Regions from separate parts of the Hydrogenophaga sp. R2 genome, predicted to be linked through region 1. Evidence: riboswitches for the same ligand, from Rfam matches in the RefSeq annotation. Region 1 holds a riboswitch; the other holds the start of a gene.
The links. A riboswitch is a leader RNA that binds a small molecule or an ion and turns the genes downstream of it on or off. The one in region 1 is predicted to bind thiamine pyrophosphate.
Positions count from the first base shown of each region.

Region 2: another riboswitch for thiamine pyrophosphate. It lies ahead of thiC (phosphomethylpyrimidine synthase ThiC); the one in region 1 lies ahead of WD026_RS03670 (TonB-dependent siderophore receptor).

Region 1 is NZ_JBBHZN010000001.1:751,669-759,518, forward strand. Features, by position in the region: gene WD026_RS03670 (TonB-dependent siderophore receptor) at 1-1,930, opposite strand, end outside; TPP riboswitch at 2,006-2,106, opposite strand; gene WD026_RS03675 (NAD(P)/FAD-dependent oxidoreductase) at 2,139-3,182, opposite strand; gene fdxA (ferredoxin FdxA) at 3,188-3,517, opposite strand; gene WD026_RS03685 (sulfate adenylyltransferase subunit 1) at 3,572-4,876, opposite strand; gene cysD (sulfate adenylyltransferase subunit CysD) at 4,876-5,832, opposite strand; gene WD026_RS03695 (phosphoadenylyl-sulfate reductase) at 5,829-6,593, opposite strand; gene WD026_RS03700 (DUF934 domain-containing protein) at 6,606-7,001, opposite strand; gene WD026_RS03705 (nitrite/sulfite reductase) at 7,022-7,850, opposite strand, start outside.
Region 2 is NZ_JBBHZN010000001.1:37,980-45,829, forward strand. Features, by position in the region: gene WD026_RS00170 (thiazole synthase) at 1-238, opposite strand, end outside; gene thiS (sulfur carrier protein ThiS) at 241-465, opposite strand; gene WD026_RS00180 (FAD-dependent oxidoreductase) at 462-1,577, opposite strand; gene thiC (phosphomethylpyrimidine synthase ThiC) at 1,581-3,488, opposite strand; TPP riboswitch at 3,592-3,702, opposite strand; gene WD026_RS00190 (sensor histidine kinase) at 3,712-5,046, opposite strand; gene WD026_RS00195 (response regulator transcription factor) at 5,024-5,728, opposite strand; gene WD026_RS00200 (PepSY domain-containing protein) at 5,725-6,429, opposite strand; gene WD026_RS00205 (TonB-dependent receptor) at 6,586-7,850, shown strand, end outside.

The DNA.
Region 1 (7,850 bases):
GGCTGAGATGGGCGCTGGCCTTCAGGCCGGGGACCGATTCGATGGCGCGGCTCACGTTGCTGCGCAGCACCCAGCGCGGCACGTTGGTGGGGCGCAGGCCGTTGAGCGTGGGGTTGATGGTGCTGCCCAGGCGCTCGGCGTCGATCCAGGTGAGGCTGGCGTTGTAGTCCCACAGGCCGGCGGTGCGGCCGCCGCCGAGTTCCAGGCCCTGGTGGCGGGCCGATCCGTCGATCACGCGGGTGCAGCTGTTGGGCGTGCCGCTGCAGGCGGGCTGGTCGCCGCTCAGGGGGCGGTCGATGCGGAAGTAGGTCAGGTTCCAGCGGGCGCTGTCGCTGGCCGAGCGCAGGCCCATCTCCCACTGCCGGCTCTTGAGCGGCGGCAGGGCCTGGCCCTGGTTGGTGTAGCGGGCCCGGCCCGGCGCCACTTCGGATTCCACACCCTGGCCCCAGCTGGCATACGCCGTACGCTGCTCGTCGAGCTTGAAGGTGGCGGCCAGCCACGGGGTGGTGAAGTGGTCCTGGTAGCTGGTGGCGCGAGGATCGTTGCCGGTGCGGGCGCTGTCGCGCTCCAGCCGGGTGTGGCGCAGGCCCAGCCAGGTGTGCAGGGCGGGTGACCACTCGATGTGGTCGGTGGCAAACCACTCGGTGCTGCGCTCGGTGCGGTTGGTGAAGGGGTCGACGATCTGCGGGTTCGGTGCCAGGGCGGGCAGGGTGAACAGGTTGCCGCCGGCGATGAAGCCCGAGTCGTTGGCGCGGGTCTGGCCGCGCAGGGTGAAGCGGCTGACCAGCACGCCGGCGCTCACCTTGTGGCGCAGGCCGCCGGCCTCGACGTCGCCGTTGATGCGCCACTGCGCGGCGTTCGTGGTGCGCCGCTCGTTCTCGCTGCGGTAGTCGTAGAGGTCGAAGTCGCCGTTGCTGCAGTAGCGGTCGAAGTTGCCTTCGGCGCTGCAGCCGTAGGGGTAGGCCAGGTAGTCGTCGGTCTTGAGCCGCTGTGTGCCCAGCTGCGCCTGCCAGTTCCACTGGCTGTTGATGGCCTGGGTGAAGCGCAGGCTGCCGCTGAAGTTGCGGAAGTCGGTCGGCTGCGACCACGGCTGGCTGTTGATGTTGATGCGCGGATCGGCCGGGGGCAGGGCGGTGCCCAGCAGGCTCAGGCCGGGCACGGTGGCCTGGCGGCGGCGGCTGATCTCGAACTCGCCTTCGAGCAGGCTGTCGCGCGAGAGGCGGGCGTCCATGGCCAGGGCCAGCAGGCCCCGTTTGCCTTCGGTGCCCTGGGCTTCGGTGTTCAGGCGTTCACCGGCGATGTTCAGGCGCCAGCCCAGGTCGCCGTCGGCGGCGCGTCCGCTCATGTCCAGGTGGACCAGGGCGTTGCCGTCTTCGTTCACTTCGGTGCGCAAGCTGCGTTGCGGCTGGGCCGTGGGCCGCTTGACCACCAGGTTGATCAGGCCGCCCGGTGCGCTGGTGCCGGCCTGGATGCCGCTGGTGCCCTTGAGCAGTTCCACCCGCTGCAGGTGGTCCAGGGGCAGGCTGGTCTCGGCGCTGATGGGCAGGCCTTCGCGGCGGAAGTTGTAGGTGTTGTCGATGACGAAGCCGCGCACGCTGGCGTAGTCGTAGTAGCCCACGGCGTTGTAGGCGTCGCTCACCGAGGCGTCGAGCTGGTAGAGGTCGCTGATGCGCCGCGCGCCGACGTCACTGATGGTGCGGCTGTCGATCACGGTGGTGCTGATGGGCACGCTGGCGGCCGGCTGGTCGCCGAAGCCGGTCACGTCGGCCGGGGCGGTGCTGGGGGCGCTGCGGATGGTGACCGCGGGCAGCGTCACCTCGGCGCTCTGGGCATGGGCCGGGGCATGCAGTGCGGCCAGACAGGCCAGGCTGATGAAGGACAGCGCCGCGGGTTGCCGCGGGCGGGGGGAGTGGTGGTCGGGTTGTGCCATATCGTGTGTCCGGGAGGACGGGTCATGGCAGGTGGGCTGGGCCGGCACCACAGGGCACGGGCGGACGCCGGCATGCGGTGCTGACTTTTGCTTCCCTGCGCGAGGATTACCTCAATCAGGTTCAAAGGGACTTTCTCAGTCGCGGCCTGTCGGCCGCAACACCCCTAGCGGATGCACCCCACTCTTGAAGTGCGGGCGTGATTCTAGTTCAGCCGCTCACCCCCAGCAGCCGGTGGAGTTTGGGGCTGGTGGTGGTGTACTGCAGCAGCGTGCGCTGCTCGGGGAACAGCCGGGCAGCGGCGGCGAAGGCGGCCAGCGTGGCCTCGTGGAAGCCGCAGAGGATGAGCTTCTTCTTGCCCGGGTAGGTGTTGATGTCGCCCACGGCATGGATGCCGGGCACGCTGGTCTCGAAGCCGGCGGTGTCCACCACCAGCTGCTTGCGCTCCATGGCCAGGCCCCAGTCGGCGATCGGCCCCAGGCGCGGCGACAGGCCCAGGCAGACCAGCAGCGTGTCCAGCGGCTGCACCACGGTGCGGTCGTCGGGGGTGACGAGTTCGATGCCGGTGAGCCGGCCGTCCTGCACCTGCAGGCCCAGCGGCTGGCCGATGCAGCGCCGGATGCGACCTTGTTCGCTCAGGGTCTGCAGCAGGGCCAGGCTGGGCTCGTCGGCCTGGAACACGTCGCGGCGGTGCAGCAGGGTGATGGAGGCGGGCGGCGTGGCGGCATCGGCCAGGCGCAGGGCCCAGTCCACCGCGTGCTCGTCGCCGCCATGCACCACCACGTTCTGGCCGGCGAAGGCCTCTGCGTCGTGCGGACGGTGGAACACCTGGCGGCCCTCGAAAGCCTCGATGCCGTCGAGCTTGAGCGGGCGGGCCTGGAAGGCGCCCACGCCAGCGGCGATGAACACACTGCGCGCCAGAAAGGCGGTGCCGGCGGAGGTGTGCACGTCGAAGCGGCCGTCGTCGCGCGCCGAGAGCGCGGCCACGGTCTGGCCCAGGTGCAGGCTGGGGGCGAAGGGCCGCACCTGCTGCTGCAGCCGGTCCATCAGTTCCTGGCCGCTGCACACCGGCAGGCCGGGGATGTCGTAGATGGGTTTGCCGGGGTAGAGCTCGGCGGGCTGACCGCCGCCCCGGGGCAGCGCGTCGATCACATGGCAGCGGATGTCCTGCAGCCCCAGCTGGAACACCTGCCACAGGCCCACCGGACCTGCGCCGATGACCAGCGCATCGGTCTCGATGGGTGCGCCGGTCATGGCCTTCAGCGGATCAGCTGGTCCAGCTTGCCGGTCTTGTCTTTCCAGTCGTCGGCGTCCGGCAGGGGCGCCTTGCGCTTGGTGATGCTCTTCCAGCCGGGCAGGCGGGCCAGTTCGGCGTTGATGGCCGTCATGTGCACCTGGTCCTTGGGCAGGTCTTCCTCGGCGTAGATGGCGCTCACCGGGCACTCGGGGATGCAGACCGCGCAGTCGATGCACTCGTCCGGGTCGATGGTGAGGAAGTTCGGGCCTTCGCGGAAGCAGTCCACGGGGCAGACATCGACGCAGTCGGTGTATTTGCAGCGGATGCAGGCTTCGGTGACAACGTGGGTCATGGTGTGGGCGGAATTCGGGGGAAAACCGGATTTTAGGGGGTTCGGCGCCGGTCTTCAGCGCACCAGCACAGCGCCCGCAGTGCGGTGGCTGGCGGTGTCCACCAGCACCAGCGAACCGAGCTGGCGCGAGCGGGCAAAGGGCAGGGTGGCCAGCGGCTCCTGCAGGGCCAGCTCGATGTGGCCGATGGCATTGGGCTCCAGCTCGGTGGCGTCCTGCTCGGCCAGGGTGTGGATGTCCAGGCGGTGCACGATGCGCTTGACCTTGGCCTTGACCCAACGGTGGCCGTGCAGCGCCCAGTACACGCGGCCGGGCACCAGGGACTCGTCGTCCAGCCAGGCCACGGTGGCGGCGATCTCGCGGCTGTGCAGGAAGCCATCGTGCCCGTCGGCATCGATCAGCCAGTCACCACGGGACACGTCCACCTCGCGGTCCAGCACGATGCCGGCGCTGTGCCCGGCGGACACGTCGGCCGGGCGGCGCACATGGTCCAGCACCTGGGCCACGGTGGCGGTCTGTCCGTTGGGGGCGATGCGCACGCGCTGGCCCGGCACCACGGCACCAGCGGCCACGCGGCCCCAGAAGATGCGGCGCCCCTGCGAGGTGTCGGCCGAGCTGCTGAACTTCTCGACCCACTGCACCGGAAAGGCCAGGGGCAGGCCGGTGTCGGCCGCCGTGACCGGCAGGCGCTCCAGGATCTCCAGCAGCGTCGGACCGTCGTAACCGCACCAGCCAGCGGTTTCGGCGGCATCGACCACGTTCCAGCCCTTGAGCGCCGACACCGGCACCGTGGCGGTCACGGTGATGCCGGCCTGGTCGGCGAAGGCCGCCAGCGCAGCGCCGATGTGGGCAAAGGCAGTGGTGCTGTCGTCCACCGCGTCGAGCTTGTTGATGGCGAACACCACCGACGGCACGCGCAGCAGCTGCAGCAGCAGGCTGTGGCGGCGGGTCTGCGGCAGCAGCGCGAGCTGCGGGTTGCGCCAGTCCAGCTTGGTGGCATCCACCAGCACCACGGCGGCATCGGCGCTGGAGGCGGCGGTGACCATGTTGCGGGTGTACTGCTCGTGGCCCGGGGCGTCGCCGATGATGAACTTGCGCGCCTCGGTGCTGAAGTAGCGGTAGGCCACGTCGATGGTGATGCCCTGCTCGCGCTCGGCCGACAGGCCGTCGGTGAGCAGGGCCAGGTCGGTCTGGCCCTGGCGCTGCACGCCGGCCAGGTGGTCCTGCAGCACGGCCTTGCTGTCGACCAGCAGGCGGCCGATGAGGGTGCTCTTGCCGTCGTCCACGCTGCCGCAGGTGATCAGGCGCAGGGCGGCGGAGGTGTCCACGGGGGTGGCCGTGGGGGTGGCGGTCGTGCTCATCAGAAGTACCCGTCTTTCTTGCGTTTTTCCATCGAGGCGTCGCTGGTCTTGTCGTCCATGCGGGTGGCGCCCCGTTCGCTGACCTCGGCGGCCAGGGTCTCGATCACGATGTCGGCCGGCGTGGCGGCGGTGCTCTCCACCGGGCAGGTGCAGGTGATGTCGCCCACGGTGCGGAAGCGCACGTCGCGCACCTCCACCGTCTCGCCGTCGCGCGGCGGGGTGAGCTCGGTCACCGGCACCAGCAGGCCGCGGCGGTCCACCACCTGGCGGCGGTGGGTGTAGTAGATGGAGGGCAGGGCGATGTTCTCGCGGGCGATGTACTGCCACACGTCCAGTTCGGTCCAGTTGCTGATGGGGAACACCCGGAAGTGCTCGCCCATGTGCAGGCGGGTGTTGAACAGGGTCCAGAGTTCGGGCCGCTGGGCCTTGGGCTGCCATTGGCCGAAGCTGTCGCGGTGGCTGAAGATGCGCTCCTTGGCGCGGGCCTTTTCCTCGTCGCGCCGGGCACCGCCGATGAGGGCATCGAAGCGGAATTCCTCGATGGCCTCCAGCAGCGTCACCGACTGGTGCACGTTGCGGCTCTCGCCCGGGTGGGCCAGGCGCACCGTGCCGCGCTTCATCGAATCCTCGACGCTGCGCACGATGAGTTCGGCACCCAGTTCGCGGGCGCGCTGGTCGCGGAAGTCGGTCACCTCGGGGAAGTTGTGGCCGGTGTCGATCATCAGCAGCGGGTACGGGATGCGGCCGGCGCCGAAGGCCTTTTCGGCGCACTTGAGCATGACCAGCGAATCCTTGCCGCCGGAGAACAGCAGGGCCGGGCGTTCGAAGGCGCCGGCCACTTCGCGCAGGATGAAGATGGTCTCTTCTTCCAGTGCGTCCAGGTGGGCGTTGCTGAGCTGGTGGCCGTCGGCCTGCAGGGCGGTCTGGATCACGGAGGGTTCGGTACGGGCGTTCATGCGGGGGTCCGGTCGGTGCGGGAGATCGGCTGGGCCGAGACGGTGTCGCTGGCCACGGGCTGCACGTGCAGGCCGCATTCCTTGGCGTTGTCCTGTTCCCACCACCAGCGGCCGGCGCGGAAGTCCTCGCCGACGCTGATGGCGCGGGTGCAGGGCTCGCAGCCGATGCTGGGGAAGAACTGGTCGTGCAGCGGGTTGTAGGCCAGGGCGTGTTCGGCCACGAAGTGCCAGACATCGCCCCAGGTCCAGTCCACCAGGGGGCTCACCTTCACGCGGCCCGGCTCCTGGATGATCTCGGCCGCTTCGGCCCGGGCATTCGACTGTTCGCGGCGCAGGCCGGTGATCCAGCCGTCCATGCCGGTGAGGGCGCGAGAGAGCGGCTCCATCTTGCGGATGTCGCAGCAGGCCTTGCGCAGGCCGACGCTGCGGAACATGGCGTCGTCGCCGTTCTGCTGCACGAAGTGCACCACGGCTTCCTGCACCGGCTGGAACCGGTCGATCGACAGGCCGTAGCGTTGCTCGATCTGCGGGATAAGGGCCAGCGTCTCGGCGTGCAGACGACCGGTGTCGAGCACGAACACGCGGCTGTCGATGCCGGCCAGGTGGATCAGGTGGGTCACCACCACGTCCTCCACGCCCAGGCTGGAGGCCTGGGTCAGGCGGGGGTGGGTGGCGGCCGCCTCGCGCAGCAGCGCGATGGCGCGCTGCACACGCTCGGCGTACTGGGGCGAGGGGCGGTTGTAGAGGTCGATGGCACTCATGGCGTGCTCGCTTCAGGCGGAGGTGGCTTCGCGCACGAAGCGGGGGGCGGTTTCCACGGCGTCGCCCTGGTAGAAGGCCGCGTAGTGGGTCAGCAGGCGCTGGCCGTGGGCCAGGTCCTGGTCGGCGCGCAGCACGGCCTGGGTGAAGCCGCTGCGGGCCATCTGCACCAGCTGGTCGATCAGCACCTCGCCGGTGGCGCGGATCTGGCCGGCAAAGCCCAGGCGGCGGCGCAGCAGGAAGGCCTGGCTGAAGGCGCGGCCGTCCACGAACTTGGGGAACTGCAGTTCCACCACGTCGATGCCGCTCAGGTCGGCCTCGCGCGGGTCGGCGTCGTTGGCCAGCACCAGGCGGCGGGTGTCGGGTTCGGGGGCCGCGAACTGGGCGGCGCTGAAGAGTTCGATGCTCATGGGGCGTTCCGGTGTCGGGTTCAGGCCGCGTCGGCGGTGTCGGTGCGGGCGGTGGCGGTGCGCACGGCATGCGCGGCGGCCTTGAAGGCGTCCGGGCCGGTGCGGCGCAGCGTGGCGAGGAAGGTCTCGCCCTCGGCGCGTTGCTGGCGGTAGGTGTCGAGCAGGGCCTCGATCACATCGGGCACCTCGCTGGCGGCGAACGACGGGCCGATCACCTTGCCGGGCTGTGCGGCGCCCGAGAGCTTCGAGCCGTCGGAGCCACCCAGGGTGATCTGGTACCACTCCTGGCCGTCCTTGTCGACGCCCAGGATGCCGATGTGGCCGCTGTGGTGGTGGCCGCAGCTGTTGATGCAGCCGCTGATGTGCAGGTCGATCTCGCCCAGGTCGTGCAGCTCGTCGAGGTCGCGGTAGCGCTCCAGCAGGGCCTGGGCCAGCGGGAGCGAGCGGGCGTTGGCCAGGTCGCAGAAGTCGCCGCCGGGGCAGCTGATCATGTCGGTCAGCAGGCCGATGTTGGGGCGCGCCAGGCCCAGGCGGCGGGCTTCGCGCCACAGTTCGGGCAGGGCGTCGCAGCGCACCCAGGGCAGCAGCAGGTTCTGTTCGTGGGTGACGCGGGCCTCGCCGGCCGAGAAGCGGTCGGCCAGTTCGGCGGCCCGCTCCAGCTGCTCCGCCGTGGCGTCGCCCGGGGCCTGGCCGATGCGCTTGAACGACAGCGTGACCGCGCGCAGGTCCGGGTTGCGGTGCGGCTGCACGTTGCGGGTGAGCCAGCGGCTGAACTCGATGTCGTCTTCGGCCGCGGCCTTGAGGATGTGGGCGATCTTGGCGTCGGCGGTCTTGCGGTCGCAGGCCAGG
Region 2 (7,850 bases), 710 kb from region 1:
GCGCGCCGCGCTCGCGCAGGCCGGGCAGCAGCTGGCCGATGAAGCCGTTGTCGCCACCGCCGGCCAGCACCCGGCGCAGGCCCACGGTGACCACCTGCGTGCCGGCCGCGCGCAGGGCCACCTCCAGCACGGCGGGCGAGGGGTAGCCGGCGGTGCCCAGCAGCAGGCGGCTGTGCAGTGCGGTGCCGTACACCGTCCAGGGGGTGTCGGCGCGGGGCGGCGTATCGTCGAGGTGCATGGTCAGCCTCCGGTGATGGCTTCAAAGGTGGTGACGCGGTCGCCGGCCGCCAGCACCGTGCCGGCCCGCGCGGTGCGCGGCACGAAGCGCTGGTTGACGGCGGTGGCCACCGCATCGGGCGGCGTGCCATGCAGGGCCAGCAGATCGGCCAGCGTGGTGCCGGCGGGCACGGTGTGCGGATGGCCGTCGAGTTCGACGGTGTTGAATGCAGGGGCAGGGTGGTTCATGCGGGGACTCCTTCGGATGGATGGACCGGCTGCAGCGCGTCGGTGCTCAACCCGGCCATGCACAGGGCGTCCTGTACCAGTGCCGGGGCGATCAGCCAGCCGTGGCGGAACAGACCATTGATCTGCAGCAGGCCGCTCTGGTGATGCAGATGCGGAAGGTGGTCGGGCGTGGCCGGACGCAGATGGGTGTCGTGGTGCAGCAACCGGGCCTCGGCCAGTTCGGGCAGTACGCTGTGGGCCGCGCTCATCAGCTCTACGGCGGTGCGCAGGCTGATGGGGGAACGGTCCTCACTCTCGATCTCGCTGGCGCCCACCGCCACCACATCGCCGGGTCGGGGCACCAGGTAGATGCGGTGGCGTGGGTGCAGCAGCCGCACAGGCCGGTGCAGCACCCCACCGGGCGCGTGCAGCCACAGGATCTCGCCGCGCACGCCGCGCAGCGTGAGGCCGGTGCTGCGTGCGCCGAGGCCACGCACGTCGATGGCCAGGTCGCAGGGCAGGGTGGTGCCGTCGTCCAGGGTGATGGCGCCCGGGTGCACCTCGGTGGCCTGCCGGCCCCAGTGCCACTGCACGCCCGCGGCGTGTTCGGCCAGCGCCTGCAGCAGCTCGCGCGGCATGACCTGGCCTTCGCCCGGCAGCAGCCAGCCCTGCAGGCCGCTGGCCAGCGCCGGCTCCAGCGCCCGCAGGGCATCGGCGCTCAGGGCCTGCGCTGCATCCTTGCCGGCGGAGGCCTGCAGCCGGGCCAGCACGCGTTGCGCGCTGCCCAGGTCGCTGCGGTGGGCCAGCAGCAGGCTGCCGTGGCAGCGCAGCAGCGGTGGGTTGGCCGGCAGGGCCTCGGCCACCGCCGCCCACAGGGGCAAGGAACGCCAGCCCAGGGCCGCGATACGGTCATCGGCATGGTCGAGTTCGGCCAGCGGGCTGAGCATGCCGGCGGCGGTGAAGCCGGCGGCCCGCTGCGCGGACGACACGGCCCCTGCGCCCGAGGCCGATAGCGGCGGTGCCTGTGGCCCGGCCGCCGGATCGACCACACACACCTCATGGCCGGTGCGCGCCAGCTGCCAGGCCAGCAACCGGCCCAGCACGCCGGCGCCGGCAATGCCGATGCGGGCCATGGTTCAGTCCTTGCGCGGGGTGATCGAACCGACCGGCACGTAAAACTCGCCGCCAGCCGCCCGGAATTCGGCGCTCTTGGCCGCCATGCCGTCGCTCAGCGCCTGCTGTTCGCTCAGACCCTTGGCAGCCGCGTAGTCGCGCACGTCCTGGGTGATTTTCATGGAGCAGAACTTGGGGCCGCACATGCTGCAGAAGTGCGCTTCCTTGGAGGCGTCCTTGGGCAGCGTTTCGTCGTGGTAGGCCTCGGCCGTCATCGGGTCCAGGCCCAGGGCGAACTGGTCGCGCCAGCGGAACTCGAATCGGGCCTGGCTCATGGCGTCGTCGCGGGCGCGGGCACCAGGGTGGCCCTTGGCCAGGTCGGCGGCATGGGCTGCGATGCGGTACGCCACGATGCCTTGCTTCACATCGTCGCGGTCGGGCAGGCCCAGGTGTTCCTTGGGCGTGACGTAGCACAGCATGGCCGTGCCCATCCAGCCGATCATGGCCGCGCCGATGGCGCTGGCGATGTGGTCGTAGCCCGGGGCGATGTCCATGGTGAGCGGCCCCAGCGTGTAGAAGGGTGCCTCGTGGCAGTGCTTGAGCTGCTCGTCCATGTTGGCCTGGATCAGGTGCATGGGCACATGGCCGGGGCCTTCGATCATGGTCTGCACATCGTGCTTCCAGGCGATCTGTGTGAGCTCGCCCAGGGTGCGCAGTTCGGCGAACTGGGCTTCGTCGTTGGCATCCGCCTGCGAGCCGGGTCGCAGGCCGTCACCCAGCGAGAAGGTCACGTCGTAGGCCTTCATGATCTCGCAGATCTCTTCGAAGTGCGTGTGCAGGAAGTTCTCGCGGTGGTGGGCAATGCACCACTTGGCCAGGATGGAGCCGCCCCGGCTGACGATGCCGGTGCGCCGGTTCGCGGTGAGGTGGATGAAGGCCAGCCGCAGCCCGGCATGGATGGTGAAGTAGTCCACCCCCTGTTCGGCCTGTTCGATCAGCGTGTCGCGGAACAGCGGCCAGCTCAGGTCTTCGGCGACGCCACCCACCTTTTCGAGTGCCTGGTAGATGGGTACGGTGCCGATGGGCACCGGGCTGTTGCGCACGATCCAGTCGCGCGTGGTGTGGATGTGGCGGCCGGTGGACAGGTCCATGACCGTGTCGCCACCCCAGCGGATGGACCAGACCAGCTTTTCCACCTCTTCCTCGATGCTGGAGGTGACCGCCGAGTTGCCGATGTTGGCGTTGATCTTCACCTTGAAGTTGCGGCCGATGACCATGGGCTCCAGCTCGGTGTGGTTGATGTTGGCCGGGATCACGGCCCGGCCGCGTGCCACCTCGTCGCGCACGAACTCGGGGGTGATGACATCGGGGATGCTCGCGCCGCGCGGGTCGCCGCGCAAGCGAGCCTCGCGGGCGGTATCGCCCAGGTACTGCTGCATCCATTCGCGCCGGCCGTTCTCGCGGATGGCGATGTACTCCATCTCCGGCGTGACGATGCCCTGGCGTGCGTAGTGCATCTGGGTCACGTTGGCGCCGCTGCGGGCGCGGCGCGGGGTGCGTTGCAGACCGGCGGCCTGTTCGCGCAGGGCGGCCATGCGCTGCAGCTGCACTGCGTCGGGTGCTTCGCCGCGCACGCCGTCGTCGAGCTGCTGGGGCGTGCGCCCGGCATAGGCTTCGGTGTCGCCGCGCGCGTTGACCCAGGCTGCCCGCACCGGCGGCAGGCCCCGCCGCACATCGATGTTCACCGACGGGTCGGTGTAGGGGCCGGAGGTGTCATACACCACCACCTGTTCGCCGTTGGTGAGCGCGATCTCGCGCATGGGCACCTGCACGCCGGGCTGCTGGCCAGGCACGAAGATCTTGCGGGACTGCGGGAAGGGCTCGCGACTGATGGCGGGGCCATCGACGGGGAAGCGGTCGGGTGCGTTCATGGTGGGCTCCTGGGTGGACGACGCGGTGGCAAAGGTGCTCCGGAGGTCCACCCGCCCGACCGTGGAGCGGCCCGTCGCGCAGACGGGACCACATCCACATGCCCGGGAGGGCATGCGCTCTTCTTACGCCGGTACTGACCGGATCAAGTTCACGGGTTCGGCAGATGCCGTCTCAGCGCCGGACCTTGCGGTCCGTGCACCCCGGAGCGAGGCGAAGTGTAGTTCAGGGCAGCTGCAGCACCGCACAAAGCCCGCCGGCCGGGGCGGTTTCCAGGCTCAGACTGCCGCCGTAGGTGTCGGCAATGTCGCTCACGATGGCCAGTCCCAGACCATGGCCTTCGGCCTGCTGGTCGAAACGCTGGCCGCGCTGCAGCGCCGCGTCGCGGGCCTGCGGTGGCAGGCCGGGGCCGTCGTCCTCGATGCGCACGACGATGCCGCCCTCGGCCGGCGTCACCGCCACGGTGACCGCGCTGCGGGCCCACTTGCCGGCGTTGTCCAGCAGGTTGCCCAGCATCTCCTCCAGGTCGGCCGGCGATCCGTTCCAGAAAACCCCGTCGTCCGCCTGCAGGGTCCAGGCCAGGCCCCGTGGCGCGTGCAGCCGCTGCACCAGCGCGAGCACCTGGCGCACGGCAGCGCCGGCATCGGTGCGTTCCACGCTGCCGGCCCCGCTGGCCAGGCGCGCCAGGTGGCGGTCGATCACGCGTTCCATGGCGCGGGTCTGGGCCTGCAGCGCGGCCGGGTCGGGTGCGCTGCGCTGCGCTTCGAGCGAGAGCACGGCCAGTGGCTTCTTGAGTGCGTGGCTGAGGTCGGCGGCCTGGTGGCGGGCGCGTTCCACCACCCGGGCGTTGCGCTCCAGCACCGCATCCAGCGTGCGGGCCAGCGGGTCCAGGTCGGGGCCGAAGCCCGGTTCGTCCGACACCGCCTTCTGGCGCCCCTCGCGCACCGCCCCCAGGCTGCGCTGCAGCCGCTGCAGGGGGCGCAGGCCCAGCCGCGCCTGCACCCGGGTGGCCACCGCCACGGCCAGCAGGAACAGCACCTGGGCCAGCAGCAGCACCCGGTCGATGCGGTCCAGGTCGACCAGCACCTGGTCCATCGGCCCGAACACCCGCAGCGTGGCCGGCATGCCCAGCGCATCGATGTCCTGCTCCAGCACCAGCAGGCGCTCCTGGCGCGGCCCGTGGGCCTGCAGCAGCAGCCCGGAGCGCCCCGGCACGGCGGTGTCGCGCGGCACGGCCAGGGTGGCGTCCCACAGCGAGCGCGAACGCAGCTGCCCGCCCTGGTGGTCGATGGTCCAGTACCAGCCCGAGAAGATGGCGTTGAACTCCAGCAGCTGGCTGCTGAAACTGGGGTCGTTCAGGCGGCCGTCGGCCACCAGCTCGGCCTCGATGCGTTCGGCCCGGTCGGCCAGCTCGCCCTCCAGGCTGCGCAGCACCACGGTGTGCAGCTCGGTGCGCAGCCACCAGCCCGCGGCCCCCGAGCACAGCAGCGCGGCCAGCAGGCCCAGCACCGTCAGGCGCCCGGCCAGGCTGAGCCGCTCAGTCCGGCGTGGGGCCGGCATGGTCGTGCTGCAGCCGGTAGCCGCGCCCGCGCTCGGTGTGGATGAGGGCGTGGGGGGCGAGCTTGCGGCGGATGCGGCCGATCAGCACGTCCAGGCTGTTGGAGTCCGGATCGAAGTCGCGGGCATACACATGGCGCACCAGTTCGTCGCGGGTGACCAGGGCGCCCGGGCGGGTGATGAGATGGGCCAGGATGCGCTGCTCCTGCGCCGTGAGGACCAGTGGCTGGCCGTCCAGGCTGAAGGTGGCGGCCACGGTGTCGTAGCTCAGCGGGCCCTGGTGCACCACCGGGCGAGGCAGGCCCACCTGGCGGCGCTGCAGCACCCGCAGCCGGGTGACCACTTCTTCCATCAGGAAGGGCTTGGTGAGGTAGTCGTCGGCACCGGCCTGGAAGGCTTCGAGCTTGTCGCTCCAGCGCCCCCGCGCGGTGAGCACCAGCACCGAAAAGCTGCGGCCGCGCGAACGCCACTGGCGCAGCACCGACAGGCCGTCCAGCCCCGGCAGGCCCAGGTCGAGCACGGCCACGTCCACCGCACCCGGTGCGCCCGGCGCGCCCGTGTCGTGCACCCGTTGCAGCGCCGAGGGGCCGTCGTGGCAGTGTTCCACCACCATGCCCTCGCGCGACATGGCCTCGCTCATGCCGCGCGCCAGCGCCACATCGTCTTCCACCAGCAATACTTTCATCGGCGAGGCTCGGTGTCGTTGATGATCTGGCCGGTGGTGGCATCCACCAGCAGCGTCAGGCGGCGACCCTGCGCCGTGAGCAGGGCCATGTCGTAGTACAGGCGGCCGGACGGCTCGCGGCGCAACTCCAGCTCGGTCGCGCGGGCGGCATAGCGCGCCTCCAGCGGCTCCAGCAGGCTGGCCAGGGGCATGAGCCGCCCGACCGCGCTGCGGTCGGGTACCGGCAGGTCCAGCGTCGCGCCACTGTATGCATCCAGCCGCAGCACCTGGCGCTGGCCGCTGGCCTGCAGCACGCGCACCTCGTACACCGCGCGCTGGTCCGGCGCCGATTCGAGCTCGATCTCCAGCACGGTGGCGCCGCGCAGGGCGTCGGCGCGCCGCAGCAGTTCGGTCATGGACAGCACGCCGGCCGGTCGCCGCGCGGGGGTGGCCACCTCCTGGCCGGTGACGGCGTCCACATGCACCTCGGTGCGCGAGCCGTCCTTCTGCATCAGGCGCAGCACATACCAGCGCTGGCCGGCCGGTCCCGGCACCAGCTGAACGTCCAGCAGACGTCCGGGGTGGCTGGCCTGCACCGATTGCAGGATGTCGGCCAGCGGCTTGAGCCGGCCGGCCTCCACGTCGCGGCGCACCACGTCCTGCTCGCCGGCGTGGGCCGCCAGGCAGGACAGGGCAAGCAGCAGGCTGAATGGCAGTCGCATGGGTCGCAAGAATACCCGGCGGGGTGGGGCTTCCTGCGTGAAACCGGCTGGGGATGTCCCTAGGCAAAAGACCGTCAATCGCGTCAAGAGTTAAATCTGAATTAATAATATGGATGCGAACAATTCGCATCACGTTTTGTATTCATAAGGGAAATCATGACTTCGTCCTTTGCTTCTTTCGCGGTGGCACCGCGCCGTGTTCACCGCCTGCGCCCCCGCGCCGTCGCCCTGGCCGCAGCCAGCCTGGCCGGCTCAGCCCTGGCCCAGACCGCCAACCCCGTACCCGCTCCGACCGCGACGGCAGGCTCGGTGCTGGAGGAGGTGCGAGTCATCGATTTCCGGGGCCAGCAGATGGACAGCATCAAGTACACCCGCGATCTCAAGGACACCCCGCGCATCATCAGCGTGCTGCCCAGTGACCTGCTGGAGGAGCAGAACGTCACTTCCATCAAGGACGCGCTGCGCAACATTCCGGGCATCAGCCTGCAGGCCGGCGAGGGCAATCCGCCCGGTGGCGACCAGCTCAAGATCCGGGGCTTCAATGCCCGCGACGACCTGAATGTGAACGGCACGCGCGACCTGGGCAACTACTTCCGCGACCCGTTCTACATCGATCAGCTGGAGGTGGTGAAGGGGCCGAACTCGGCCTTCTCGGGTCGGGGATCGGCCGGCGGCACCATCAACTTCGTCACCAAGAAGCCCAGCCTGGAGGCCTTCAACCGGGCCGAGATCAGCGTGGGCACCGACAGCTACTTCCGCGCCACCGCCGACCTGAACCGCCCGATCGACGACGACAGTGCGGTGCGCATCAACCTCATGCGCCACCAGAGCGACAAGCCGGGGCGCGACGTGGCGGAGGAGAGCCGCTACGGCCTGTACGCCGCTTACACCTGGGGCTTCAAGGGCCCGACCCAGATCACCGCCGACTTCCTGCACACCCGCCAGGACGACCTGCCCGATGCCGGCCTTCCGCTGGACCGCACCAATGTGCTGGGCAACGGCGGTGTGCTGCCGCCCGGGCTGGACTTCGACAACTTTTACGGCCACCTGGACGACTACAAGAAGGTCACCGTGAACCAGGTCGGGCTGTCGGTGCAGCACAGTTTCGGGAACGGCCTGGTGCTGCGCAACCAGACCCGCATCAGCCAGGTGAAGAACGACTCCATCACCTCGTCGCCGCGCATCGTCAACCTGACCACCGCGCGCGGTGACACCAAGCCGCGCGACCAGACCGACGACGGCTTCAACAACCAGACCGACCTGCTGTGGAGCTTTTCCACCGGGTCTGTCCAGCACGACATGGTCACCGGCGTGGAAGTGGCCCGCTACACCTACGAGAACCGCCGCCGCCGCGACACCCAGGGCCCCAGCACCTCGCTCTACAACCCGGCCCTGCGGGTGCTGGGTGCGGCCACGCCGGT